DNA from 4 places in the Gracilibacillus sp. Marseille-QA3620 genome. Region 1 is predicted to be linked to each of the others. Evidence: predicted binding sites of a transcription regulator. Region 1 holds the regulator's gene; each other region holds the start of a gene.

Region 1 (7,415 bases):
TCGTATGATGGGAACGGCGAAAAGCATGGGCGTTAAGCGAATGACCCTTGAAGTAAGGGTAACGAATCATGGTGCCCAGAAATTATATCGAAAAATGGGATTTCAAGAAGGCGGTATCCGAAAGAATTATTACACAGATAATATGGAGGATGCCTTAGTAATGTGGGTGGAATTATGGTAAAAAAGGATCAATTAATTTTAGCAATAGAAACAAGCTGTGATGAAACAGCAGCTGCAGTGATTAAGAATGGCCGGGAAATCCTTTCTAACGTGGTTGCCTCTCAAATTGAGAGTCATAAGCGCTTTGGCGGCGTCGTCCCGGAGATTGCCTCCAGACATCATGTAGAGGCTATTACGGTCGTCGTGGAGGAGGCCTTAGAGCAGGCAGGCATCACGTGGGATGAGATTGATGCAATTGCTGTGACAGAGGGACCAGGTCTGGTAGGTGCCCTCTTAATTGGCGTGAATGCAGCTAAGGCGATGGCATTTGCTCACGGCAAGCCGCTCGTGAATGTTCATCATATTGCCGGTCATATTTATGCGAATCGAATCTTGACAGAATTCCAATTCCCGCTGCTCTCTCTCGTCGTTTCAGGGGGACATACAGAGCTTGTGCTAATGAGGGAGCATGGTTCCTTTGAAGTGATAGGGGAAACACGTGATGATGCTGCGGGAGAGGCATATGATAAGGTCGCGCGCACGTTGAAGCTTCCATATCCGGGTGGTCCTCATATTGATCGCCTGGCCCATGAAGGGGAGTCGACGGTGAAATTACCGAGAGCATGGCTTGAAGAGGATTCTTATGATTTCAGCTTCAGCGGCCTGAAGTCTGCTGTCATCAATACACTTCATAATGCCTCCCAAAAGGGAGAAACCATTGCGCCTGAGGATCTCGCTTGCAGCTTCCAGGAGAGTGTGATTGATGTTCTTGTGACCAAGACATTGAAGGCAGCAGAGCAATACGGTGTGAAGCAAGTCTTACTTGCCGGCGGAGTAGCCGCCAACAAAGGATTGAGAGCAAGACTCGAAGAAGCCTTTGAAGGCAAGAAGGAGATTGAATTAATCATCCCGCCATTATATTTATGTACAGATAATGCGGTCATGATTGGGGCAGCCGGAAGCATTGCCTATGAGCAAGGCAGACGTGCTGGTATGGATTTAAATGCAAATCCAGGGTTAGATTTAGAATAATACACAAAAGAAGAGCCGCTGCTAAATCAGCGGCTCTTTCTTTATCCCTAAGTATTAGTGGTCAAAAAATGCAGAAAGTTCTAAAATGATTGTGGATAACTATGAGTTATGCACATTTTCTGTGGATAATACTTTCGATATCTGTGGATAATGTGGAAAAATAGGTTGAATACCTGATATAGTTATGAACTGTCTGTGGGTAAATATGTTGATAAAAAACGGGCCATGGACAGGCCCGTTTTAGGAGTCTTGGAGAATGGTCCATTCCTCCATTAATTCTTCCATGGTTGTTTCCGTCGTTGTGAGCTGTCCTTGGATTTCTAATGTTTTTTCGTGATCCTGATAAACCTCAGGGTCACAAAGCTGCTCATTATATTCAGCGATTTTTTCCTCGAGTGTTTCGATTGCTGCTTCAATTTCTTCAATGCGGCGCTGCCGCTTTCGGTTTTGCTTTTTTAATTCTTTATCCTCTTGATAGGAGGACTTTTCCACAGTCTGTTGATTGGCTTGCACCGCAGGTTTATTCTCAAGCTCTGCCAGTTCAGCAAGCTCCCGCTTTTTCTCGACGTAATAGTCGTAATCCCCAAGATATTCAACCGTGCCAGCTGGCCCCATCTCAATGACTTTGTCAGCAATTCGGTTGATGAAGTAGCGGTCATGGGAAACGAATAAAAGGGTGCCGGGATAGTCGACAAGAGCATTTTCTAAGACGAGCTTGCTGTCGAGGTCCAAATGGTTTGTCGGCTCATCGAGGATAAGCAGATTGGCCTTTTGCATCATCAGTTTTGAGAGGGCAAGCCTTGCCTTCTCACCGCCGCTCAGGGTGGAGACGGTCTTCATTACATCATCGCCGCTGAAGAGGAAGTTGCCGAGGATGGAGCGAATATCCTTTTCCTGGCTCATCGGGTAGTCATCCCACAGCTCATTGAGCACAGTCTTATTGGATGAAAGATTCGCCTGTTCCTGGTCATAGTAGCCGACCGTGACATTAGCGCCGAATTGGAACTCGCCGCTGATGGCAGGGAGCTTGTCCGTGATGGTCTTAAGAAGGGTTGATTTTCCGATTCCATTCGGACCGATGAGGGCAATGCTTTCACCGCGTGTGATGCGGAAATTAATCGATTTAGCTACAGGCTCTTCATAGCCAATAGCGATATCGTTTGCCTGTAATACCTCGTTTCCGCTTTGCTTCTCTATTTGGAAGGAGAAGTTAGCAGACTTTTCGTCACCTTGAGGGCGGTCAAGCAATTCCATGCGCTCAAGCTGCTTCTGACGGCTCTGTGCCCTCTTGGTTGTGGACGCACGTGCGATATTTCGCTGCACGAAATCCCTTAGCTTGGCAATCTCATCCTGCTGCTTTTCAAACAGCTTCTGGTTGCGCTCATATTCCTCTGCTTTTTGGACAAGGTATTTGCTATAATTGCCTGTATATTTACTGATGGACGTACGTGAAAGCTCCATGACCTGATTGACGACCTTATCGAGGAAGTAGCGATCATGGGAGACAATTAAGATAGCGCCAGGATAGGATTGCAAATATCCCTCAAGCCAGGATAGCGTATCGATATCAAGATGGTTAGTCGGCTCATCGAGAATCAATAAATCAGGCTTCGTCAGCAATAGTTTCCCAAGGGCAAGCCGTGTCTTCTGTCCGCCGCTCAATGAGCTGACAGGTGTAGCATAATCGTAATCGGCAAAATTAAGACCATGCAGGACGGAGCGGATATCATTTTCCATCTGATAGCCTCCGGCATTCTTGAATTGCTCCTGCAAATGATCATAATCCTTCAATATTCGCTCATAACGGGTGCTGTCATGATAGATATCAGGGTCAGACATGGATTTCTCCAAGGCGCGCAAGTCTTCCTCCTGCTTTTGCAGATTGGCGAACACCGTCAACATCTCATCCCAGATGGATAGGTCAGAATTCAAGCCTGTATGCTGGGCAAGATAGCCGATTGTAGTTCCCTTTGGCATGAAGATATTGCCGCCATCATGCGAAAGCTGACCAGCGATAATCTTCAGGAGGGTGGATTTCCCAGCGCCATTGCGGCCAACGAGAGCAATTCGGTCTTTCGATTGCACTTCAAGCTTAATACTGGACAAAATTGCTTCTGCACCATAATATTTGGATACATTGTTAACTTGTAAAATTATCATGATTCTCACCTCAAGAAGTACTAGCCTTAGTGTATCTTACGGAGTCTGGGAACCGCAACTGAATAGGACATATGTGAATATTTACACAAACGTTACCACGAAATTGAAATATATTATAAGATAAAGGTAGAGGGGGAATGGCGATGAGTGAATTCACTCATTTCAATGAGCAGGGAAGAGCGAAGATGGTTGATATTGCGCATAAGCCTGAGACAACCCGCATCGCGATAGCGGAATCAAGCATTTTAGTTAAGGAAGAGATTTATGAGAAAATCAGTTCCGGTGAAATGGAAAAGGGTGACGTCTTAGCTGTGGCCCAAGTGGCTGGCATTATGGCAGCGAAGAAAACATCTGATATAATTCCTATGTGCCATCCGATTTCCCTCAAAGGAATAGACATCCGTTTCTTTTGGGAAGCTGAACAAGAACAGAGGCGTCTGCGCATCCAGGTGTCTGTGAAGACGAAGGGAAGCACAGGTGTAGAAATGGAAGCCCTAACAGCGGCCTCGGTTACTGCGCTGACCGTTTATGACATGTGCAAGGCCATTGATAAGGGCATGGTTATCGGAGAAACATATCTAGTTAAGAAGACAGGCGGAGTATCCAGTCCGGATTTCCAAAAACAATTGGACGAGAATAAGCATAGGGGACTCTAATAGTAAGGGAGAAGGGAAAGAAATGTTGCAGGAGAATACAAAAATACCACAAGCGACAGCGAAGCGGCTGCCGCTGTACTACCGATTTATACAGAACTTACATGCCTCCGGGAAGCTGAGGGTGTCCTCAGCAGAGCTGAGTGAGGCCGTCAAAGTCGATTCCGCGACAATCAGGAGAGATTTCTCCTATTTCGGAGCGCTAGGAAAGAAAGGCTACGGCTATAATGTCAATTACTTGCTGTCCTTCTTCCGTAAGACACTAGACCAGGATGAGCTCACTCAAGTGGCCCTGATTGGTGTCGGGAACCTGGGGACTGCTTTCTTGAACTATAATTTCATGAAGAATAATAATACGAAGATTGAAATTGCCTTTGATGTATCGCCTGAGAAGGTGGGAACCTTCATCGGGGACGTGCCAATCTTTGATATGGATGCACTTGAGAGCAAGCTCGCAAACTCAAATATCAAGGTGGCTATTTTAACGGTACCAGCCCAAGCGGCTCAACCTATTACGGACAGGCTTGTGGCAGCAAATGTGAAAGCCATACTGAACTTTACGCCAGCACGTTTAAGTGTACCAGATTCCATTCGGGTCCATCATATTGACCTGGCTGTAGAGCTTCAATCGCTTGTTTATTTCTTAAAGCATTATCCTTCTGGTGGAAACGAAGAAATAAAAGAAGACGAAAAAGCAGAAAATCTCGAAGAATAAACTTCGAGATTTTCTGCTTTATTTGCTCTTTGGCTGCTGTTCGTTTTTCATTTGCTTGATCTTGCGGTGGATACCGATAAAGCGAATACCGGATCCAATATCAAGCGTTGCCAGGATGACCAGGAAGTAAGTAAAGAAATCCCAGCCGCTCCTTGTTACATTTTGGACTGCGAAAAAGATAAACACAGCCCCCAGGATGAAATAAATCGTTGCCATATACAACGGTGATCGTCTCATAATAAACCTCCGATAAAACTTTGTGCCTTCTCCATCTCTTTGATTAAATCACCTGAATAGGTGGAAAGGAGGACAACAAGTGTATTCATGCTAACGTGCGCAATGATTGGCACAATAATTCTGCCTGTTTTGACATAGAGATAGGCGAATGTGAAGCCCATCGCTGAATAAAGCAAGGTATGCTCAGGCTCGCCGTGTGCAAGTGAAAAGATAACTGAGCTGATTAAAGCGCTAAGGAAGAACCCAAACCGCTTATATAATAGTGCCCCGAATAGAATCTTCCGGAACACGATTTCCTCCAAAATGGGTCCAATGACAGAAGTAATTAGAATTACAACTGGAAACATCTCGATTAAGGCGAGGATATTCTTTGTGTTCTCAGATTCTCCCTTAATGTTGAAAATCTGCTGTTCAATCGTACCCGCAACAGCCTGGGCAATCAAGGCAAGGAAGATTCCTCCGACAGCCCATGCAAGAGAACTGCCAAGCGGCATACGCTCCCACCGTTCCATTTCATTACGCTCATTCCTCAAGAAGAATAACGTAATGATGAGGGCAATGAAGAAGCTGATAATAATCCAATAGACGACTGAATAGATGGCTACTTGATCCTCGGCCACGAAGTTCGGCAGAATCCATCCCATTAGAGGTAGACCGATAATGCTCGATAGCTGCATGGCAACGTATATAAGGACAATCAGCCAATAATTTTTCTTCAAAGACAAAACTCCTTTAATGACAAGTATCCAAATCAAGCGGGCTTAATGTCAGCCCAATACGAAAAAGCTACACCATCATTCTACCCGTTTTTCCCCCTTAGGTACAATTGCAAAACTTTTCCCTTTATATATAACATAATCTGCCCTGCAAAGGGGTATACTAGCCCAAGTGAAAGCGGAGAAAATGACCTTATAAAATTTTCTAAAATTTTCGCTCATATCTCTTGCAAATCAGATAGTCTTTATTTAATATATAAATTGTGTTAGCACTCATACCTAATGAGTGCTAATAAAAATGGAGATAACTTTAAGGAGGTAGTTTTACTTGTTAAAGCCACTAGGAGATCGCGTTGTGATTGAACTTGTCGCACAAGAGGAGAAAACTGCAAGCGGCATCGTGTTACCTGACACTGCCAAAGAAAAACCATCTGAAGGCAAAATCGTAGCGGTAGGCACAGGCCGTGTCCTTGAGAATGGGGAGCGTGTAGGATTGGAAGTATCCGAAGGCGACCACATTATCTTCTCTAAATACGCAGGTACTGAAGTGAAATACGAAGGCAACGAATACTTAATTTTACGTGAAAGCGACATTTTAGCTGTAATCGGATAAGCAAAGCTAATGTCGGTTAAAAAATATCATACTACAAAATTTTGAGGAGGTAATTTACGAATGGCTAAAGACATTAAATTTAGTGAAGAAGCACGCCGCGCTATGCTTCGCGGGGTTGACGCATTAGCTGATACAGTAAAAGTTACACTTGGACCGAAAGGACGCAATGTTGTACTTGAGAAGAAATTCGGTTCTCCGCTTATCACAAACGATGGTGTAACAATCGCGAAAGAAATTGAGCTTGAAGATGCATTCGAAAACATGGGTGCGAAGCTTGTTGCTGAAGTAGCAAGCAAAACAAACGAAATCGCTGGTGACGGTACGACAACTGCGACTGTTCTTGCTCAAGCGATGATTCGTGAAGGATTAAAGAACGTAACTGCTGGCGCTAACCCAATGGGCGTACGTAAAGGAATCGAGAAAGCTGTTTCTGTTGCAATCGAAGAATTACAAGCTATCTCTAAACCAATCGAAGGCAAAGCTTCTATCGCACAGGTTGCGGCAATCTCTTCTGCTGACGAAGAAGTAGGTCAATTGATTGCTGAAGCGATGGAACGCGTTGGCAACGACGGCGTTATCACAATCGAAGAATCTAAAGGATTCACAACTGAGCTAGATGTTGTTGAAGGTATGCAATTCGACCGCGGATATTCTTCTCCATACATGGTAACGGACTCTGACAAAATGGAAGCAGTCCTTGAAAATCCATACATCTTAATCACTGACAAGAAAATTTCCAACATCCAAGAAGTACTTCCTGTCCTTGAGCAAGTTGTTCAACAAGGCAAACCATTATTGTTGATCGCAGAAGATGTTGAAGGTGAAGCGCAAGCAACACTTGTTGTGAACAAACTTCGCGGAACATTCAATGCTGTAGCGGTTAAAGCTCCAGGATTCGGCGACCGTCGTAAAGCAATGCTTGAAGATATCGCTGCATTAACTGGCGGTGAAGTAATCACAGAAGAACTAGGACGCGACCTTAAATCCGCGACACTAGATTCTCTTGGACGCGCTGCAAAAGTTGTTGTAACGAAAGAAACAACAACAATCGTCGAAGGCGCTGGCGAAACAAGCGAAATCGGTGCTCGCATCAACCAAATCCGTTCACAATTAGAAGAAACAACTTCTGA
Region 2 (7,415 bases), 990 kb from region 1:
GAGTTTGGCTCGCATTCTCTTAGCAATCGCCGGGCCTGTTGCAAAGGTTTGGAGGCATCCATTATTGCCGCAGGAGCAAGTTGGTCCATGCAGGTCAATCGCCATATGGCCAATTTCTCCGCTGATGAAATCATGGCCCAGATAAAGCTCTCCGTCTATAATTAGCCCGGCGCCTATTCCCCGCCCAACATTGATACAGGCAAGGTCTTGGGCACCTTTCTCATGACCGAACCATTGGTGACCATGGGCGATAGCGCGTGCATCATTCTCAACAATCACCATTAGACCGAATTCCTTCTCAAGTATGTCTTTAATGGGTATATGATGCAGGTTGAGGTTTGGAGCGAATACGGACTCCCCTTTGGCCACATCGACGATTCCATGCATAGCCACGCCGATTCCAATTAATTTCTCTGGCTCTGGAGCACTGATTATCATCGTACGGATGCTTTTGGTCAATAAGGAAAGGAGTGATTCCTTCTTCACAGAGGATGGCATTGCTTGAATGATGCTATGTTTAACCTCGCCTGTAAGGTTCGTTAAGATTAAATTCATTTCATGAGAGCCAATATCAACCCCGATGATGTGATGTCGTTCACTATTAAGTGTGAGTAAGGTCGGCTTACGGCCACCGCTGGACTCGCCTAGGGATTGTTCCACGATTCGTTCCTCCAATAGAAGCTCCTTTGTCAGGTTGCTGATGGTAGGAGGGGTCAGCTTTGTGAGTTTGGCGATATCTGCCCGTGAAATAGGGCCTTTCTCACGAATTAGATTTAAAACGATGGAGAGGTTGGTGGATTTCATTCTTTGAAAGCTTCCGGTAATGATTTCTTTACTCATGTGGCCTCCCGCTGCCATAAAATATAGTCAGACCTTGATTGACAAAGTCTATCCCTATTATAAACGAATGGAACAGGAGTTTATATGCGGAAACCTGTGTTCATCCATTTTTTGAGCAATGGACCGTCTTCGCCAAAAACTGGATCAGCCTCAGGGAATGGCACCTGCTTGATTTCTTCAAGAATTGCTGGTCTTTCATCAGGTTTACCGTATTTCATGTTATAGTCCATGCCATTAGGATAGGCACCAATAACCGTAAAGCCTTCATGGGCCTCTATGCATTTATGACCTGTCCCAGCAGGAAGAACAAGGACATCGCCGCATTCAACGTCAATCATCTGTCCCTCAGCACCGCCAAGCATTAATCGGGCATGTCCTTTCGCCACTCCGAGTACTTCGTGGGTATTGCTGTGATAATGGTGTTCTTGAAGGACGCCGTTTGTCCAGCTGTTTGACCACTGATGCCGGCGGAAAATGTCCTCCATCATACCTGGTTCCAATGCCTTTTTATAGACAGCTGCAGGAAGCTCAGGATTATTTGGTATGAATCCATCATCTTGAAAGAATAGGTATTGAATGTCTGTCATCGTTTTTCCTCCTTTTTATGCGCTTTTCCCGCTTGCTGGAGCTATTAAACAAAGACAAAAAGACCTGTGCTGAACGGGCTTTTGGCACTGGTCTCCTTATTCGTGATTCCATTCTGAATAGCGGTAATCATGCTAAATACTCTTAAAGCTTCTATCGTTTGGCTTTCCGAAAGCCGTCATAGACATTAAAGGCTGCGCCCATGAAGAAAAGGGCCATGGCTAGATTGATCGTCCAAGTGCGTACCTCTTCATTGAAGGATTGACCTAGATAGGCAATGAATTGAGCATCGAATAAATGAGGCTGATTGGCGATTAGAATGAAGACAACTGTGGTGATGATTTGAAGGACCGTATTAAATGCGGCTAGCTTTATTGTCCATTTCCCGCTCATCCATTTGAAAAGGGAGAGGACAATCTCCAGGGCGATGAGAGCGATGATGGCCGGCCAGTACATTTGAAGCACCTCTTGATTAAAGATCGGTGTAATAAATTCCAGGCCATTTGTGCCGCTGTGATAGATTCCAACTAATTGGTCCGCATAATAATAAACGGTTGCCCAAACAGCTGTCCAAAACAATCCGCCGAATACTTCGACATTGGAAATCTTTCGTTCCTTTGTCCGGTCCAATACTTCCTTTAAATCATCAGGAGTCCATTTCTTATATATAAATGGCTGTCCGCCTTTTGAAGAATCTATTCTTTCGACAACAGCAAAGCTTACTGTTGTCCAGAAGAACACATGCATGGCCGTCTCAATCACTGAGCCTGCTGCACCTATGATTATAGCTGACAAGAGACTTAAGAAAGACTCCTCGCCTGTAAAACCGTTAACTAGCTGAGCAAGGTAAGCAATCAGCGCTATGGCTGACCCGATGGACAAACCGATTTTTAAAAGGGCCATATAGCTTTCAAAATAACGAGGGCCGATTAAATACTGCGGCCAATCACGATATTCTCTTGCTAATTTGGCCGGGTCTCCCATCTGTGTGAGCACGTCCTTTACATCTGGTTCCGTATAATCCTCAGGCAGCATATCCTCAATGGTTGAACGGAGTTCCAGTGCAATATCCTCCCGATTTCTCTCAGGCAGCCGGCGAATGACTTCTTGTATATACGTCTCAATCAGATTCATTTTTTCCCCCTCCATTTAACATGTCATACAATCGTTTAGAATGGATAAGCCATTCCTCTTTCAATTGCTCATACAACTCACTGCCTTCTTTGCTGAGTGCATAATACTTGCGCGGCCTGCTTTCCGATGTGTCCCAATAGCTTGTTACCAGCTTCTGCTTTTCGAGTCTCCTTAGTAAAGGATATAAGGTGCTCTGTTCAATCGTGATTCCGGCTAGTTCCAATGAACGGACAAGGGAATAGCCGTATTGAGGTTCTTGAAGCTGATTGAGAACAGCCAATGTTAATGTCCCTCTCCTTAATTCTGTCATTAATGAGTTCAACAACGTATTCATCTGTGCACCCCCTATGATACATACTATGCATGATACAGTATTATGTTTCTTAAAGTATAACTGTTGTGATAGTGATTTGTGTACAATTTTCAGATAAATAATGATATAAAAAATACCTTCGCAAAAAGCTCATTCGATGAACCTTTGCGAAGGTATCTTAAACGGTTTGTTTTGCTTCTTTTCTTCGATAGATAACGGTAATGCCAGTCAGCATAAGAAGGATGAATAAATAGGAAATCCATGAAATTCCTGTCAGGCCATAGAAGAGGAAAGCTCCAGCCGTAATCGAAGCAGCTGTGAGCGCATAAGGAATTTGCGTCAGTACATGGTTCATATGATTGCACCCGGCTGCTGATGCGGCAACAGTCGTCGTATCAGAAATAGGCGAGCAATGATCTCCAAAGAGTGACCCGGAGAGTACGGCAGCAAATAATGGGGTGATATCTACTCCTGTGACAAGACCGATCTGAGCGGAAATTGGAAGCATGATTGCGAATGTTCCCCAGCTTGTTCCAGTGGAGAATGCCATGATTCCCGTCAGGATAAATAAGAGAAACGGCAGCCATGAGCTGGAAAGGCTAGTTTGCTCAATAATACCGCCTAAGTATTCCCCGGTCTTCAATAACCCGGTTAATTCGGACTGCATCCAGGCAAATAAGAGAATCCAGACTGCAGGCAAGGTTGTCTTCATCCCATTGATGAGAGCCTGTGGCACCAATTTCACCTGTTTTGTACGGATTGTGAAAACGAATGTTACAAGGCAGGCCGCCAGAGCGCCCATAAGCAAGGAATAGCTGACCTCGCCATTCGCGAACCAATCAACGATGCTTTTCGTGTCACTATTTCGATAGCTAGTCCATATTAATAAACCAATAGAGCTGATCATTAATACGATGATTGGGATGAACAATGACCAAATAGAGCCTTTACGATGTGAATCATTTGAATCGTATGGCTTTACATGTGATTCAGCCTTTCGCATTTTCCAGAAACGGAGATCAAAATAGGCAACAAGGAAGACAAGGGCAATAGTGGTTAATGCATAGAAATTCAGGAATCCTACCTCAACAAATGTCACAATCGGATTTGCATCCATATCATGCATCACAAAGATGGCTGCGAAAATCGATGTAATATAAGCTCCCCAGCTTGAGATGGGTGTCAGAACACAGAGGGGATCTGAGGTGGAATGAATCATATAGGCCAGTTTTTCGCGCGATATGCCGAAACGGTCAAATAATGGCCGAGAGACTTGTCCATTCGTAAACATATTGAATACGTCATCCGGAAACATGGTCATTCCGAAAAGAGCCGTTCCCATTGTTACCTGTCTTTTGGAATGAAGCTTTTTGGAAGCGAACTCCCCGAATGCCCTTCCTCCGCCTAATAGATGAATCATGCCGGTCATGACTCCGAGCAAAAGAAGGAATCCAAGAACATTTAGATTTCCGGTTGCGACTTCGCCATCCTCGTAGAAAAGATGGAGAATCGTTTTTCCAATCCGCTTGATTGTATCGCCGAAGTGAAAGTTTTCGAAGATAAGGGATGAAAGAATAATTCCAACGCCGAGTGATGGAATGACCCTCCTTGTCAAAAGGACAAGCATAATGATGACAAGAGGTGGTATTAGTACTATAGCTGTTCCAGTCATATGTATACCTCCTTACAAAATTAATATTATATCAACATAATTTAACGGAAATAAAGAGAGTTTCATATTAATAAAATATTAAATTTATTTATATACAGGGAATTATTCACATTTCGACGTTTTTATTTTAAATTTACACCTCATGCGTGCTATAATGCACATTAATATAAATGAGCGCACATAAATATTCGGTTTTTTGAAGGAGGAGAGAGAAATGAGGGATGTCACTTTACTAGATATTTTTGAACATCGAATTGCACAAAAGTACTTGAATCGTTCTGGATTAGCTCATGCGATCGCGGTAGCTTATCATGCTTTTAACCTGGCGAAGGAGCAGGGGGAGGATGTTGATGCGGCCGCTAAGGCGGGCTTACTTCACGATATGGGGCATTTCACCTGGTACCGGAACGGGAAGTGGGATTATGATCTCTATCGCAAAAACGATATTCATGCGATAAAAGGGGCTGAGAGGGCGCATAAATTATTAATCAGACTTGGAGAGAATCCAGTGAAGGCGAAGACTGTATCGCTAGCGATCCTATTCCATACGGACTCTTTTCTTCCCACAAATGATATCGTACGCACCCCCCTTCAGCAAATTGTTAAATGGGCTGATGAGATGGATGAGGAAGAAGGCGGATTGCACCACTACCGCAAAGTTGACCATGAAAAGGCAAGAAAAAGCATCATTAAGCTTGATAAGATTATTGATGCAGCTCAAGGATTTGAGAATAAGAAATCGGTATAATGAATGAGGAGAGAACCGTGTCATGGGGTTCTCTCTTTTTTTGTGTTTAATAGGATAATATTTCACAAAATAGTCCTTTTTTACTGTATTGGAATATAGTTATAATTAAATGGGGGTTAGAGGGATAAGGTTAACCAAATAGTGGTAAAGAGGAACGATACTAGATTTGGGAGGAAGAAGCATGGCATATAAGAGTCCGCAGGATATTGCTGCATATGCGGTTGAAGCCGGTGTAAAGAAAACGAGCTTGAATTTAAAAAGCATGCTGCTATTAGGATTTTTAGGCGGAGCATACATATCAGCGGGGTATTTATTATCTGTCCGTGTGACGGCAAGTTTACCGTCGGATTGGGGGACCTTTGGTTCGTTTTTAGGAGCGGCTGTTTTCCCTTTGGGGCTTATCTTAATCTTGATTGCTGGCGGTGAGCTATTGACCGGCAATATGATGGCGGTGCCAATGGCCTGCCTCACAGGAAGGGTACGCTGGTCAAGGCTTGTTCATAACTGGTTTTGGATAACTCTCAGTAACTTTGCCGGAGCCCTTTTCGTTGCTTATTTCTTCGGGCATTTGGCGGAATTAACATCAAGCGGAGCATTCCTTGAAAAGGTTGTTGATACGGCTGGCCATAAGCTTGAGGCCGATTTCTGGCCGGCATTAATCTCGGCTGTTGGATGTAACTGGCTTGTCGGGCTTGCTGTCTGGCTATCCTATGGGGCTGAAGATATTGGAGGGAAGATTGCTGCTATTTGGTTCCCTATCATGGCTTTTGTCGCTATCGGTTTTCAGCACGTTGTCGCAAATATGTTCATCATACCAGCTGCAATCTTTGAAGGATATTTTTCTTGGGGCGAGTATTTCGGCAACTTTATCCCAGTATTCCTTGGCAATGCCATAGGGGGAGCAGTCCTAGTAGCGGCTGTTTACTGGCAATCCTACGAAGAGCATTTGCCATCCGGTACAGAACTCAGAAAAGAGGAGTCGAAGGGGATAGAAGGGTAAATGATGGGGGATGCCTTTCATGCATCTCCCTTTTAATATCCAGCATATAGGTTTACGAATATTCAGGCCAAGGAGTACGATAGGGGAATAAGGAAAAATCATACATAAAAGGAGCATTGAGGGATGAATCAGAAACAATCCTCTATTCCAAGCCCGTATAAGAGCTTGCGGAAGTTATTTGAAGAGAATATTCATGTCAACCATATTTCTGAGGAATTGGTCAGCTTTGAAGCAGGCAGCAAGATGGATGATATTCTGAATTATATGGAGCAGACCGGCTTTGATGTCGTTGGTATAAAGGATAATGGCAGGGTAATTGGCTATTTAGAGAGAGGGAGCAGCGCGATGATTCGTTTTCAGCCCTCTGATCTTGTTTCGGAATCTACACCATTAATTCATCTGCTCTATTTATTTGAGCATATTGACCGAATCTTTATTCTTGAGAGAAATGAGGTTACTAGGCTTGTTACGTTGGCAGACCTGCAAAAGCCGCCGGTTCGGATGCTTTTATTTGGAATCATTTCTTTAATGGAGATGCATCTTCTCTATGTTGTCAAACAAGTTTATCGGGATCTGTCCTGGAAGGAGAAAGTGAGTACGGAGCGGCTGAGAAGCGCTGAGCATTTATATGAAATGAGAAAGGAACGAAATGAAGAGATAACGCTTCTTGACTGTCTGCAGCTCAGTGACAAGAAAACATTAATTGTGAAGAAAAAGGAGCTGCTTTTAAATCTCGGTTTTACATCACGGGCAGCTGCAGAGCGGTTTTTCAATAAGCTTGAGCTGCTTCGAAATAATCTTGCCCATTCACAGGAGCTGACAGGCGGGAGTTCCTTCAGAGAAATCATTCAGACCGTAAAGGAATGTGAAAGGGTTCTAGCGGCATGTGAGCAAATGCATTCAGAATGAGAATCATCTGGATGCTTTTTTATGATCGACGGGAAAATTTAAATTGTAGTTGACAGATAGGAATAATATATTTTATACTCTGATTAATCAGAAAATTGAATGACTGGCCGATCGGACCACCGAAGGCATAATCCTTTATTTGTAGAGGGTTATGCCTTTTTATTTTTATTGGAGAGAGCGGCCATGTCCATGATAGGGGAGGGGGTGAGTTATG
Region 3 (7,415 bases), 380 kb from region 1:
CTTGGAGGGATGCCGCACCGCCTTACAGCTTCACGGCGATCCGGCACCGCTTTTGATTGAATGGCTTGAAAAGGAGAAGGCACAATATAAAGAAATTCTGCCTTATCTCCATACTCCGCCGGAAACAGATGTGATGGAGCAATTGCTAGGTGAGCTGCTTCAAGATGTGTATGATGCCGCCTTCTTCACGAGTACTCCGCAGGTTCGTCATCTTATGATGTATGCAGATGAGAAGGGGCATGGAGAGGAATTAAGGAAAGCCTTTGAATCAAAGGTTCTGGCACTTGCTGTCGGGAAGGTAACTGCCCAAGCACTGCACGAGGCTGGTATTGAGAGGGTCGTCTTTCCGCAGAATGAAAGGATGGGCAGTGCCATCGTCGAATTAGGAAACTATTATCATAGCAAAAAGGACATCTGAGCTTAACCTCAGATGTCCTTTTATTATTTATTACCAATCCCATACTAAGACAAACAGGGATCCGAAGATTGTTACAATCGCAACGAATAATGCGTATAGAATATTCGTATACAATGTTCCTTTTTCTTTGGACTCGCCAATATGCATGAACAAGAAGAGCTGCAAGCTGGCTTGAAGTCCTGCGGTTACGAGCAGGATCGTCATTTTGACTCCGAATGATACATCTAGGTAAAGAACCATTAATGCAGCTATGGTCAGAGCGATTGATGACAAGAATCCGAGTACATGCTCTTTAGGAAATAACTTTGCCATATTACATCAGTCCTTTCAAGTAGACGAAGCTGAAGATGAAAATCCAGACGACATCTAAGAAATGCCAATAAAGGGAGAAGATAAAGGATTTATTGGCTGTATGTGTATTAAGACCATGTTTCTTCACTTGAAGCAAGATGGCAAGTCCCCAGAAGAAGCCAAATGTAACGTGGGCTCCGTGAGTTCCAAGCAGTGTCAATAAGGCAGATGTGAATCCGCTTGTTGTGATTGCTGCCCCTTCATGTACATAGTGGAAGAATTCATATATCTCAATACCTAAGAAGGCAAGACCAAGTGCAAGTGTGATAACCATAAAGGTCATCATGGCTTTTTTCATACCCATACGCATCGCATGAATCGCGATACCAATTGTAAAGCTTGATGTTAATAGGAGGAATGTTTCCCATAACACGCCGGAGATCTTAAAGATTTCCTCACCAGTCGGACCGTTGCCTGTTCCATTTTCCAAAACGAAATAGACGGTAAATAAGGTGGCGAAGAGAACAATTTCAGCTCCGAGGAAAATCCAGAAACCTAAGATTTTCAGCTGGTTTTCCTCTGTTCTATATTCTAATGGCTGTGAGGCATCTAGCTTCATTTTGTTTCACCTCGCAATTTCTTTTCTTCAGCTTCTAATTCTTTCACAGAGATATGGAATCCATGATCATTGCTGAATGAACGTGCAAACAGCAGGTAGAAGATTGGAATCATGGCGATAATGGCCGGAATCCACCAGCTGAATACCATAAAGAATCCCCAGAAGAAGAAGGCAATCGCCATCCAGAATGGCATAAAGCTTGAGTTAGGCATATGAATTTCTTCTAATTTACCTTTGAAAATCTTATGTTTACCCAGTTTTTCATCCCATAAAGTATCTACAGAACTCACTTCAGGTGTGATCGCGAAATTGTAGGATGGGACAGGTGTATGTGTAGCCCATTCCAATGTACGTGCATCCCATGGATCATTATTGCCATTCAAGCGCGGTGCATAGCGGAAGCTCCAGTAAATATTGTAAACCAAGAGAATGAACCCAATCGCTAAACCGACAGACCCAATTGACGCAAGCAGATTTAACGGTCCAAAGCCGCTTTCCTCAGAATACGTATACATACGACGGTTCATCCCTTTAAGACCGAGTGCAAATAAAGGCAGGAAGGTCACGTTAAAGGAGATGGCAATCCACCAGAATGCGCGTTTTCCTTGTTTTTCATTAAGCATGAAGCCGAAAATCTTTGGCCACCAGTAATAGAAACCAGCTAGAACACCGAAGACGGTACCAGGAATCAATACATAGTGGAAGTGGGCAACTAGGAACATCGTGTTATGGTATTGGTAATCCGCACTTGCCATTGCAAGCATGACCCCTGTAATACCGCCGAATGTAAAGATTGGAATGAATCCTAGTGCATACATCATTGGTGTTGTAAATTGGATTTTCCCTTTGTACATCGTTAAGAGCCAGTTAAAGATCTTAACCCCTGTCGGTACAGCAATCAGCATCGTTGTAATGGAGAAGAAGCTGTTAGAGAGAGCTCCTTGACCCATTGTATAGAAGTGATGGACCCAGACAAGGAATGATAGAGCTGAGATGGCAAGCATACTTGCAACCATTGATTTATAGCCAAACAAATTCTTCTTAGAGAAGGTTGAAATAACTTCACTGAATATACCGAATGCAGGCAGGATAACGATATATACTTCTGGATGTCCCCAAACCCAGAACAGGTTGGCCCAGAGCATATCCATACCGCCGTCAGTCATAGAGAAGAAATGTGTGCCGAACAAGCGGTCTAATGTCATTAACGCAAGCGCGACTGTTAATACAGGGAATGCGAAAACGATGATGATGTTGGTAATTAAGATAGACCAAGTGAACATTGGCATTTTCCAAAGTGTCATGCCAGGTGCACGCATTTTTAGGATGGTGACGATGAAGTTAATCCCTGTCATCAATGTACCAATCCCGGCAATCTGAATCGCGATTGCGTAATAGTTGTTACCGACGGATTCACTGAATTCCGTACTTGCCAGCGGGAAGTACGCTGACCATCCAGCATCCGGAGAACCTCCGATAACGAATGAAATATTGAAAAGCATGGCTCCGGCAAAGAATAACCAGAAGCTTACAGCATTCAAATACGGGAACGCTACATCACGGGCACCGATTTGAAGCGGTATGACAATATTCATTAAACCGATGATAAAAGGCATCGCCATGAACAAAATCATGATAACGCCGTGAGTTGTAAAGACCTCGTTGTAATGCTGGGCATCTAAGAAGCCGTTCTCAGGCATAGCGAGCTGCCCGCGCATCATTAATCCGTCAATCCCTCCGCGGAATAACATTAAGAGGGCACATATGATATACATAATCCCAATTCGTTTATGGTCAACGGTTGTCAGCCATTCATCTCTTAGCCAACGCCATTTCTTAAAATAGGTCAGACCCACAACAATGGCCATCGATACAGCGACAATACTGACCATGGCTCCATAAATTAACGGGTCCCCAAGAACAAAAAATTCATCCCATTTCACGTTTGTTTAGCTCCTTTCGTATAGGTATTAGTGGTTTTCATGATGCTCTGATTGCTCAGAATCCTTATCGAATTGATTTTCCTGATCAGGGTCCTCGTTTGATGGAGCCTTTTCAGCGCCGTGGTTATGTCCCTCAGGCGGCGGGCTGAACTCCAAGTGAGTGGAAGAATAGCTTTGGCGGCCGACATAAGCTGTGTCTAAAAGCTCGTCGAACTTCTCTTCTGTCAGTTCAGGCTCATTTGCTTGAACTTGCTCTACCCATTCTTCAAACTCTTCATTAGACATTGAGAGTGCTTCAAATTCCATATGGGCAGTTCCTTGTCCGCTGAAGTTTGCATTACGTCCCATCATGGACATTTCGTTATCGGCTACGAAATTAAGCTTCGTGACCATGTCAGACATCGCATATTTTTGTCCGCCTAATTGCGGAATCCAGAAGCTGGTAATCGGTCCGTAGGAATACAGACGGAATTCTACGACTCTATCAGTTGGGATATTGACGTAGTTAACGGTTTCGATATCCTGTTCAGGATAACTGAAATGCCATTTCCAGTTGGAGGAGGAAGCATAAATAACGAGAGGTTCTTGATCCTCATAGCCCTTCGGCGTGCTCTCAACCTCGAAAGTGGATACGATTGTCACGTAACCAAGAATAGAGACAATGATAATTGGAATAGCTGTCCATATGATTTCAAGTGTTTTGCTGCCTTCCATATGCGGAGGCACATAATCTTTAGGAGCTTTGGAAGCTCTATATTTCACTAGCATGAAGATATACAGCACATAAACGACAATCATAACGCCAGCCAGCATCAGGATGGAAAAGATAATCGTATCTGACTGAGTTTTGGCTACTGGTCCGTTAGTGTCGAACACAACCCAGTCACATCCGGCTAACAGAAGAATCGATGCCAGCATGGACCCTAAAAGTCCTAACTTTTTTTTCATAATGTTCCCCTTCCGTAAGTAGTGTAAGTTAGCTAAATATAAGCTGGGAATAGAAAAAGAATAGACAAGTAGATTTTAAAAAACCAACCATATATGTAGCTATTTAGGTGAATTACATTCTTTTACCATACCCCAATTTTCAATATAATAACTGTATTTCCAAATTACAAATATATGTATCTGAAAGAGGCAAATGTTTTTATCATATTTGACAAAGTTGTGAACTCATTAACAGGAACTTATAATAATGGATTTTTATGTAAAATATGTGGCTAATTAGTGAATAAAACGCGTGGTTATCAGTTATTTATCAAGTGAGGACGGAGTTGTTCAATTATTGTTTTTCATTCTGACAAGAGTCCTTCTGCTAGAGTTATTCTGTTGTAGATAGTGTTAATAAAGGACATAGAAAAAGGTTTTAAAAAGTATATCAATAAAATAAATGATTAAACGCTAGTCCTATATATATAGGAAGAAAGGTCAATGTGCTGCTAAAATATTTGGAAAAAAATGTAGGAAATGCTCAGGTGATAGAATGGGAGCTGCTATATACTAGAGTGGAAGTTTATGATTGTTTGGAGGGATGAGAAGGAATGAAGAAAGTTATTGTTTTACTTATTGTAAGCGTTTTCTTTTCTCTAGGGGCTATTACATCGGCAAATGCGGCTATGGGTAAGCAGAAACCGCAAAAGGTGACGAATGTAGCCCATAGAGGAGCTTCCGGGTATGCTCCAGAACATACGATTACTTCTTATAAGCTTGGGGATAAGATGGATGGCGATTATATCGAAATTGATCTCCAAATGACAAAGGATGGCCAATTAATTGCAATGCATGATGAAACCTTAGACAGGACAACAAATGGAACAGGGTTTGTTAAAGATTATACGATAAGGGAAATTAAGAAGCTTGATGCTGGCAGCTGGTTTAATGAAAAATATCCCGAATATGCGCGTGAAGAATATGTTGGTTTACAGGTCCCTACTTTAGAAGAAGTCTTTAAAAAGCTGGGTAAGCATAAAAAGTATTATATTGAAACGAAATCCCCTGATGTTTATCCAGGTATGGAGGAAGAATTAGTACGCCTAATCAATAAGTACAAGATTAATAAGAAAACATTGCTGCTTCAATCGTTCAGTCCAGACAGCCTCCTGAAACTCCACTCGCTGGATCCGAAATTAAAGCTCGTTCAATTGATTTCCTATAAAAGCAAGGCCACGATAACGGACGAGGAAATTGATTACGTCAAAACGTATGCAGTAGGTATTGGGCCTAATCATACGTATTTAAATGAAGCCTATGTTCAAAAGGTCGTGCAAAATGGTTTGGACATTCACCCATACACTGTCAATACAAAGGAAAGAATGAAAACGTTGATTGATTGGGGTGTGACAGGGATGTTTACCAATTACCCAGATGTGTTGGATCAATTGAAGAAGGAATTAAGAAGAGGGAAATAACCCTCTTCTCAGACTGTAGACAAAATCCATTTAGGGTTTGGTCTACAGTTTTTTGTGCCCTCGCACTCCATATGGACATGAAATTTATTTTCGGCAGAATGGACTCAGCGAACCGTGGGGGAGCTGCTTTCGCCAGCTCGCCTTCGGCAAGAGCTGTCATCAGCCTGCCTCCTTCTCCGTACCGAGAGTCTCGTCCATTCTGCCGAAAATAGGAGCCTATCCTTCATGATTAAACGTTTTGGAAACAAACAGTATTTACCTAATTATGATAAAGTTAGCGATACTTGCTGAAGGTGATGATGAGATGTTAACCAAACATACCCCTAAAAACCGCGAACAATTAGAAATGATTACTTTGGACCAACTCGTACCCGAGAATCATTTGGTGCGGAAAGTCGAAGCTGCGATTGACTTTTCCTTCATTTACTCACTGGTCGAGGATGCTTATTCGGCTGAGCGAGGTCGCCCTAGCATTGATCCTATTGTCCTCATCAAAATGACCTTCATCCAGTACATGTTTGGCATCCGGTCCATGCAGGCGATGCGTACTTTTGCTGCAATGAACCTAAAGAAGATGGCCAATTGGCTATGGAAAACGCCAAAAATGGCCTAATAAAGAGAGCAGGAGAAGTCTGTCTTACGGAGGAAATATCAAAAAATCAAAAAATAGACTGAGAATAAAAGAATTCTCCGTCCATTTTGTCGACAGTCTGAGAAGAGGGAAATAACCCTCTTCTTTTTTTGTCTAAGCGGCTTTCCTTCCTGCCATAATACATTTAAGATAGGATAAAAACGTAAGTGAACTGAGGTTTTTTATGAAAGAGAAATATTATGACGAGCTATTTCGTATCAAAACAAGGGGAGACCAGCAGGGTCATCCAGCTTCCCTAGCCTATAATCGGTATGAACCAACCCCATATGCGGCGCTTGAGAAATTATTTGAAGCGTACAGTATAAGCCGCAAAGATCATGTCGTTGATTTCGGCTGCGGGAAGGGGCGCTTGAACTTTTACATTCATTATTACCATCATGCTTCTGTTTCCGGAGTGGAGATGAATGAAGTTTTTTATAATGAAGCGATGATGAATCTGGCGGATTATGCAAAGTACCGAAATGAAAGAGTCCATTTCTATAATTGTCTGGCGGAGGAATTCTCCATCCAGCCTGACCATAATCACTTCTACTTCTTTAATCCGTTTAATGTGCAAATATTCAGGAAGGTTGTAAATCGAATTCTCGATTCAGTGGAGGAATATAGCCGCACGGTTGATATCATTTTGTATTATCCCTCGGAGGATTATATTTTTTATTTGGAGCATGAGACGCCATTTGAATTGAAGCAGGAAGTCATCGTCAAGCCGCACGATCCATTCGACCGATTCCTTATTTATCAATTGCCGGTTAAACAGTGGATATAACTCTCCTGTTTGAAGTAAAAAAGCTGGACCTGCCATCACTTCATTCCATGATGGCAGGTCCAGCTTAGTTTTATTTATTCTTGATCTGTATTTGGTTCTACGTGTACATGGACATCATAAACACCATACTTCTTCGTGAGATCCGTTTCAACGAGAGTGGCAATATCATGGGCTTCTTGTATATTAAGAGATGAGTCAACAAAGATGACGATATCGATGACTTCATTGTTTCCATAGTTGCGGCCCATGATTTTTTTGACACCTTTCACACCGTCTATTCCCATAATAGATTCTTGATAAAGAGCAATCTTTTCTTCA
Region 4 (7,415 bases), 750 kb from region 1:
GAATACGAATATACAAGTGCGACTGGAGAACGGTCGAAGCAATCCGTATCCGAATTGAAACGAATGAATGAGCCCGAGGATCCGTACAGTGCAGCAACGCTCGTCAAAGCCCGGTTCAAGCAAACGAACCTAAAGCGTCCGTCCTTTATACAGCAGAAGAAGATGACACCTGCCGAACGGGGGACATTGGTCCATCTTGTTATGCAGCATATTGATGCACGCGAGCCGGTGAATGAAGAGTCTATTCAGACCTTGGTGGAAAGGCTTGTTATGAAGGAGTTCATTACGAAGGAGCAGGCAGAGGCAATTGATGCCGCTCAGCTACTTGGCTTCTTTGAAAGTGAAATTGGACAGCGAATGAAGCACGCGAAAGAAATCCGTAAGGAAGTACCATTCACGATGGCTTACCCAGCAAGGGAAGCCTATCATGATTGGGACGGCGGGGATGAGAATATCCTCGTGCAAGGGATTGTTGACTGCCTGTTCGAGGATAAAAATGGCCTCGTGCTCGTCGATTACAAAACCGATGCTATTACCGGCCGCTTCCCGAACGGATTTGAAGAAGCAGAAGAAGTATTGAGGGCGCGTTATGTGAAGCAGATTGAACTATACACACGCGCATTGGAGCAAATATTGAAGAGAGAGATTAAGGAGAAGTACTTGTTCTTCTTTGACGGCGCCCATTTCATTAAGCTATAGGCGTTTATATAAAGGCTGTCATGCATGAATGATTGTGCATGGCAGCTTTTTTATTTTACTCAAATCTTTTAGCCAGCTGTCCTTCAGTAAAATAGCTATTATGGTACTAATCTTTTTTGTTCTGGCTTATCTGATACGCAAAAGGGTATTAATAGCGGTTTACTCTGTCAATAAACAGAGGCGATTGATAGGACAGGAATCTAAGAAAAAAAGCCTATATTCTCTCTGAATAAGGCTTTTCACTAGTAGGTTAATCCGTTATTAGCTTCGAATACATATTTAAATCAATCAATAGGCCTTTTGATTTCTCGGATTTTCGTAAGGTGCCTTCAAACTGGAAATGCAGCTTTTCCAACAGTCTTATGGAGTTGCTGTTTTCAGGCTCGACTTTTGCTTCGACTCTATTGAAATGAAGCGTATGGAATGCATAATCCACTAAGCAGTTAATGGCCTCCCCGGCATAGCCTTTACCCCAGTATTCCTTCCCAAGCTCATAACCAATTTCTGTTTTTAAGTTTTCGAAATCTAAGAAATTGAAGCCGCAGGAGCCTATTATTTGATTTGACTCTGCATGAATAATCGAATAACGAATAGCTTTACCTTCTTGGAATAAGCTGTCGAGCATAGCAATGATGTCTAGTGCCTCACGTTCTTCCGTTAAACGAGTGATATTCATGAACCTGGTAACTTCCCGATCAGACCAGATTTTAAATAAAGCAGTGGAGTCTGAAGCTTTTATTTTTCTAAGTATTAATCGTTTCGTTTGTAATTCGGTAATCAATATTTTTTCCCTCTATTTTCTTATTTCCATATCTGGAGCTTAACATTGTGCATAGGTCAGTCGCTTCATGCATTGGAATAGCGCTATTATATACAATAAAAATGCATTTGGAAATAGAAATGATGGAAGTCTTTTTTTAGCTGTTGGACAGATTATCTGAAGGAAATAAACGACATCACCTAGAAGTACATTAGAAGAGTGAATTTAGGGGGAGTTAGTATGTATTGCGGGGTTGATGGACTGGTGATTCGGCCAATTATGGAGCAGGACCTGCCAATATTATGGTCATTAATTTATAAAGAAGAGTCTCCGGAATGGAAAAAGTGGGATGCTCCATACTTCGAGCATAAGCAAATGCCGTTAGAAGAATATTTAGCTAAAAAAGATCAGATTATCGGTCAAGATAAACAGTGGGTTATTGAGGTAAAAGGCGAGGTGATTGGAACCGTCAGTTATTATTGGGAGCATCAGCCATCCCTTTGGCTGGAAATGGGGATTGTCATTTATAATCCGAGGTATTGGAATGGAGGGTATGGGACTAAGGCTCTCCGTCTATGGACCAATCATTTGTTTAATACCCTGCCATTGGTCCGAGTAGGTTTTACTACTTGGTCGGGGAATGAACGGATGATTTGTCTTGGTGAAAAGCTTGGCATGAAGATGGAGGCAAGGCTTCGGAAATGTCGTTACTATAATGGAAGGTATTATGATTCCATCCGAATGGGCCTTTTAAGAGAGGAATGGGAGTTGAATGCATTGTTTCATGCATAAGTAGTTAAGGGAAAATATCGTTCATATAAAACAGGGAACCTTCAAATTAGAAGGTTCCCTGAAATCTTAATAGGATAGAATGCGTTTTTCTCCCTCAATTTCTTGGATAGGCGTGATATTCTGGGTGAATTCAAGCGTCCCTTTATATGCGCCTTCTGCATCACAGACGGCAAAATAACGGATAAAGATATACTTGTCCTTAAATTTAATCCAGAAATCCTCACTATCCTTCAGGCCGGATTTAAAGTCGTGCAGGAGCTGCTCAACGACATGGACGCTTCTCGGGGGATGGCAGTTCTGCACCGTTCTGCCGATGACGGCCTTTGTCCGGGTGAAAATCCGTTCCTTCCCGTGAGAGAAGTAGCGTACAACATCATTTTCGTCAATGAAGGTGATGTCTACCGGCAAGTGGTTGAGCATTAATTCTAACTGCTCAACGGATAGTACGCCTGTTTCCATCTTAATGAATCCCTCTGACATGGCGGAGCCGGCCAATGCTTTTCTTTCAGGCTTCCATTCTGCTGCACCGTTAATTAGGCAGAATCCGATTACGTCACTTTCATGGGCAATCTTCATCCATTCATCCTCTGTCAGATGCTGAAGAGCCATTGGGAAGAGGATGTTTTCCTCTTTGAAAATCATTTCAGATACTTCTCGAATAACAAAATCCATTTTATTCATCAGGAAGTCCAAACCAGTGCCGTCATAGACTGTTAAAGCCTGCTTGGCAGCCTTAATGGCATCTCGGATTCGGTCATCGACACCCCACATGACTTGGGTAGGACCTAATATGCCATATTTCTCGAGATAAGGAAGCAAGAGATTTTCTTTACGGCTGTAATGTTTATCGATATCGAGCAGAAGATTTAAGTCCTCTAGCAGCTTAAGGGCGTTTTCCTGGCTGTCCTCTTTTAAGAAGCGCTCATAATGCAGCTGAATCTTGAAATTAACGAGCATGTCGATTTCTCTGTTCTCAAGCTTAAATGTATGGACTGGGTGGCCTGGCTGTTCCTCTGGTTTGCTGCTTCGGTGGATTTCTTCAATTCCGCCTTTAAATACAGCGGTGTGTACGGAGCAAAGACGCTGGACTTCTGAGACGGGGATACCCTCTTCTTCGATAAGTGCTTGTTCAAGCTGAGAAATCTCTTCAACAGAAATAGTACCTGCAGCCTTTTCAAAGAGCTCCTTTACTTCGTCGACACTGCGTCCGTTATGCAGATTGATGATGATTTCTTTTAGAAGTTCCTGACGCTCGGTTTTTGTTAATTGAGTTTGTTCACGATTATTGATTATTTCGCTCATTTCAATCAATCCTCCATTAATGTGAATCCATGCTGTTCAAATGTTTTTGCAACCATATCGAATGGGATGCCTCTCATTTTGCAGCCTTTCTCAATTGTCATAATCTTGCCGGCTGTCTGGAGCAACCCTGGTTTATTAATATGTGTAAATCCCAGTTCACTCATAATCGAGATTACCTCAGGATGTTTTTGACAAATGTCATACAATGAGTTATTCAGTTGAATGATTTTCATCATTATTTCACCTCTTTAATACTGAACCTTTATGTAAAAAGTAGCATGAATTAAATGGATTGAATGTGACCGGCATCACATCTTGGAAAAGTATTTTATCTAGTCAGTTAAGACATAATGAAGGACAATAGGGAATGGCGAAATGCCATCAATCTAACTAGATGTTTTAAGCAGGGGGGAGTTACATAATGACTTGTTTGCAATGCAGTAGAAAATCTTGCTTAGCTTTTGTGCCTATTTTCAAAAGCTTGAAAAGCGAAGAGTTGTTGGAGCTCTCAAAGATTATTACCCATAGAACGTATAAAAAGGGAGAAGCCGTTTATATAGCTGGCGAGTTGAATGATAATTTGTTTATTGTGCGTAAAGGGAAAGTGAAAATCACCTATATCTCAGGTGAGGGGCGTGAGCAAATCGTCCGAATCATCCAGGAGGGTGACTTTTTCGGTGAGCTTTCTTTATTTAGGAACAGTCCGCTTCCATCCAACGCCGAAGCACTTGAAATGACGGAGGTTTGTATTTTAGAAGGCCGATTGTTTAAACAAATATTAGAGAAAAGCCCAAGTTTGGTCTTTAACTTATTCCATCAGCTGAGTGAGAGACTGGAACGTGCCGAGCTAACCTTGAGCCAGATTAGTCATCATGATGTAGGACAACGGCTGGCTGCTTTTCTTCTGCAATGTGCCGAGAAGAGTGGTAAGGAGAGCTTTGAGTTCCCAGTCAATAAAACGGATGCCGCTTCGATGCTCGGTACGACAAGGGAGACATTAAGCAGGAAGCTTTCTTTCTTTCAACGGGAAGGATACATCAAGCAATCAGGGAGGCAGATCACCATTTGTGATGCTGCCGCCCTGGAGGATCTTCTCTTTAGCTAGGCTTTACGGCTGAGACAATGAGAGCAGGAGATTGAGGAGAAGAATACTCCTTGCTCTTAAAGTTTCCGTACATGCTGACAGTCTTAAACCCGCAGTCCTGAAGCAAGGACAGCAGCCTCTTTGAGGTAGCCGGGTATAAGGGAATCGTGTTCTTGATGGTAGAGCCGTTTTGGGAAATGGATGTGGTAAACAGAATATGGTCACCATCAAGCTCATATTCGCGCATGAATGTGAATGAATCCTTCTCCATAACAGGAAAAGTAAAGTCTCCGCTTTTCAGTACCTTATCATAATTGACAATTTGGAAAATTAAGCGGCCTCCATTATTGAGCTTTTGAAACACTTGTTTGAAGAAGCTGCGAATTTCCTGCTCGTCATGCAGATGAACCAGGGTATTGCCAATGCAATAAATGCCGTCAAAGGACCCCTCAAGCTCGTCCAATTGCTGCATAGTTTTCGTTGTAACGGCAATTGGAAGATGACCGGACTCAGCCTTTGAGCGGATTTGTTCCGCCATCACGCCCTCCGGTTCCATAGCGGTCAGCTGGAACCCTTGCTTGGCTAGAGAGACGGCCATATTTCCAGTGCCTGCGCCCGCATCAAGCAAGGAGGCGCCTTTTTTAAATTGGGATGCGATAAAGGATAATGCCTTTTCATTGGTTGGAAAGATGGCATCATAATAAGGAGTTAGTGATAGATAAAAGGACATAGTCTATTCACACTTCTTTCAGTTTATTTGTCACGATAACAATAACGGATTTTTTTGTTGAATACCGTGACGACAGACATGTTTTTTTTGATATTGAATGTAAAAAAAGGCAGTCTCCACTGTAGGAGGCTGCCTTAGGTTTAGTAATTCCCCGTAATCGGCTGGTCTATTCCGTTGATGTCAATGACAGAGTTTGCACTCAAGCCATTCGTATCAAAGATGAGACCTCCCGTGATACCTGAACCTGATCCATTGACACTTTTATTAGCGAACTTAGGCGAGATAACCAAGGAATCACCGAATTGAATGACACCGCTGCCCGCATTTAAGATTTGTACCGAACCAACTAGAGCCGGCAATATTAATCCCCTCCTTCCTTGGTCTGCCTGTTACTCAATAATTGCCTTATATTCATGACTCTTGTTTCATGGCGCATATATCGGCCGTTGCCAATCTGAAGAATAGATGAACTGGAAACGGCCTGAGATTGGATACCGCCTACATAGATGTACGGATTCGGATTCAAAAAGCTCATTTGGATAGGTTCATAGACGGGCTCAAAATCTGGTTCAGCATAGAACACTTTATAATCCCCAAAGTTTCCTTCCTGACCAAAAAATAGTTCCTGCTCTCTTTGATAGGCCAAGACATTATCGCTGGTGCGGAAATATTGAATCTCTCCAACCTCAAAAATGGCTCCCCGTGAAAGAATGGATACATGGATATTGTTAACGATGGATGTTCTCTCCCACATAATCTGCCTTATCTCGTTACGATTGGCTGTAAAGGACCAAACTCTAGTGCTTGTGGAGGAATATCAGAGGCAGTGAATAACTGCATGACCTCTGTATCCCCTACTTTTAAAGCTGAAGAACTGGAGATGGAAATGAGGTGAATATTTCCTACGCATAATTGTTCATTAATGACTTGGAAATTCATTTGGAATCCTCCTTCATGGATTCAGGATAAACCTGCAAAAAGCGGTTAATGGCATTTTGGATATCGGTGTGAATGACTTCGAGTATTTGCTCGCGCACCTGCGGCAGCTTTTGTTCATGCCTGTTATAAGCTGGTGTTTGGTCAAGATAGTGATTGATGCGCTGCGGCACCTGCCGTGCTAGATCATCTGTGATGAATGACCGCATATCCCCGTCTGCTTTCCTGCTGCAATGTCGCTCAGCCTCCGAAAAGATTTCATCCTTATCCTTATGGAACCCTTGAATAATTTCATCTGATAACTGATGAACAAATTCTTCTCGACCTGGGAATAGGAAGGGAGCAAAAGGAGCCTGGCCATTGACGGCAAATTCATCTATGTCGTTTAAATCTTGTGGAGATAAGCCAATATTCAATGTGCCCTCAAGCCGTTCAATTTTCAATTGATCGAAATTATATTCAATCTTATCGATGCGTACAGGGTTTTGTTGTTTCAATTCGAGAAGATCGCCCTGTAATTGAGCCAGATTATTCTCAAGTTGGCATATGGATTCCTTTTGGCTTTGGATGGTTTGCTGCAACTGAAAGAGAAGCTGGGTCAGGTTATACTGCAAAACTGAATTCACCCCTTTTTTAATCCATAATCTTCACTTGTGATGTCTCCTGCGCAGTTTGAAATAATGGATGTTTTGGTTCAGGTGCCGGTGCTGTAAATTCGCCGCTATTCGATAAATAGGATTGTGCTTTAATGATTCCTGTGCTTCCGATTTGAAAGACAGACGAGTTGGCAATGGCATTAATCCTAATCATATTTATATTAATGCTCTGTTTAATAAAGAAATTCATCTCTTCCACCCCTATAAAGTAAATGCAATTGGTTCGTCAATAGCATCGGCGTCATACGTATTCGTGGCACTGTATGGATTGTTGACCGCCACGTAATCCCCGGTGTTGAAGGAACCGGCCCCTGAGAAGGTTTTTGCATTGGAATACGGGGTCACTTTGTAAATATCTCCAATATTGAAGACCCCGCTGCTTCCGATTTGGAGGATTTGCACGACTCCGACTATACCTGGCATATTCTCACCTTCTTAGAATGACTTAATCAGATC

The links. The regulator Rex, encoded in region 1, represses fermentation and respiration genes when NADH is low (regulators of the CRP and FNR family bind a similar motif). The targets are predictions, from matches to a motif close to TTGTGAAATATTTCACAA.
Region 2: ACY8DX_RS17805 (formate/nitrite transporter family protein) is a predicted target of Rex. The motif match lies at 5,343-5,360, and genes of this name have one in related genera.
Region 3: qoxA (cytochrome aa3 quinol oxidase subunit II) is a predicted target of Rex. The motif match lies at 4,437-4,454, and genes of this name have one in related genera.
Region 4: ACY8DX_RS05110 (DUF1858 domain-containing protein) is a predicted target of Rex. The motif match lies at 4,015-4,032, and genes of this name have one in related genera.

Annotation. Positions count from the first base shown of each region.
Region 1 covers NZ_CM143102.1:251,613-259,027, forward strand. The annotation lists gene rimI (ribosomal protein S18-alanine N-acetyltransferase) at 1-181, shown strand, start outside; gene tsaD (tRNA (adenosine(37)-N6)-threonylcarbamoyltransferase complex transferase subunit TsaD) at 175-1,191, shown strand; gene ACY8DX_RS01430 (ABC-F family ATP-binding cassette domain-containing protein) at 1,432-3,351, opposite strand; gene moaC (cyclic pyranopterin monophosphate synthase MoaC) at 3,495-4,007, shown strand; gene ACY8DX_RS01440 (redox-sensing transcriptional repressor Rex) at 4,030-4,719, shown strand; gene ACY8DX_RS01445 (YdiK family protein) at 4,738-4,956, opposite strand; gene ACY8DX_RS01450 (CPBP family intramembrane glutamic endopeptidase) at 4,953-5,675, opposite strand; gene groES (co-chaperone GroES) at 6,001-6,285, shown strand; gene groL (chaperonin GroEL) at 6,346-7,415, shown strand, end outside.
Region 2 covers NZ_CM143102.1:3,525,438-3,532,852, reverse strand. The annotation lists gene ACY8DX_RS17835 (ROK family protein) at 1-840, opposite strand, end outside; gene ACY8DX_RS17830 (cupin domain-containing protein) at 921-1,427, opposite strand; gene ACY8DX_RS17825 (HAAS signaling domain-containing protein) at 1,579-2,559, opposite strand; gene ACY8DX_RS17820 (PadR family transcriptional regulator) at 2,546-2,893, opposite strand; gene ACY8DX_RS17815 (Na+/H+ antiporter NhaC family protein) at 3,051-4,544, opposite strand; gene ACY8DX_RS17810 (HD domain-containing protein) at 4,759-5,292, shown strand; gene ACY8DX_RS17805 (formate/nitrite transporter family protein) at 5,474-6,292, shown strand; gene ACY8DX_RS17800 (CBS domain-containing protein) at 6,416-7,201, shown strand; gene ACY8DX_RS17795 (sulfonate ABC transporter substrate-binding protein) at 7,413-7,415, shown strand, end outside.
Region 3 covers NZ_CM143102.1:627,576-634,990, forward strand. The annotation lists gene ACY8DX_RS03120 (uroporphyrinogen-III synthase) at 1-418, shown strand, start outside; gene qoxD (cytochrome aa3 quinol oxidase subunit IV) at 449-730, opposite strand; gene qoxC (cytochrome aa3 quinol oxidase subunit III) at 732-1,328, opposite strand; gene qoxB (cytochrome aa3 quinol oxidase subunit I) at 1,325-3,271, opposite strand; gene qoxA (cytochrome aa3 quinol oxidase subunit II) at 3,299-4,219, opposite strand; gene ACY8DX_RS03145 (glycerophosphodiester phosphodiesterase) at 4,813-5,679, shown strand; partial or broken gene ACY8DX_RS03150 (transposase) at 5,984-6,218, shown strand; gene ACY8DX_RS03155 (class I SAM-dependent methyltransferase) at 6,495-7,097, shown strand; gene ACY8DX_RS03160 (cation diffusion facilitator family transporter) at 7,172-7,415, opposite strand, start outside.
Region 4 covers NZ_CM143102.1:1,004,601-1,012,015, forward strand. The annotation lists gene addA (helicase-exonuclease AddAB subunit AddA) at 1-699, shown strand, start outside; gene ACY8DX_RS05095 (GNAT family N-acetyltransferase) at 950-1,480, opposite strand; gene ACY8DX_RS05100 (GNAT family N-acetyltransferase) at 1,700-2,251, shown strand; gene ACY8DX_RS05105 (DUF438 domain-containing protein) at 2,318-3,553, opposite strand; gene ACY8DX_RS05110 (DUF1858 domain-containing protein) at 3,559-3,789, opposite strand; gene ACY8DX_RS05115 (Crp/Fnr family transcriptional regulator) at 4,035-4,658, shown strand; gene ACY8DX_RS05120 (class I SAM-dependent methyltransferase) at 4,651-5,367, opposite strand; gene ACY8DX_RS05125 (spore germination protein) at 5,508-5,726, opposite strand; gene ACY8DX_RS05130 (spore germination protein GerPE) at 5,729-6,121, opposite strand; gene ACY8DX_RS05135 (hypothetical protein) at 6,130-6,306, opposite strand; gene gerPC (spore germination protein GerPC) at 6,303-6,929, opposite strand; gene ACY8DX_RS05145 (spore germination protein GerPB) at 6,937-7,113, opposite strand; gene ACY8DX_RS05150 (spore germination protein) at 7,161-7,382, opposite strand.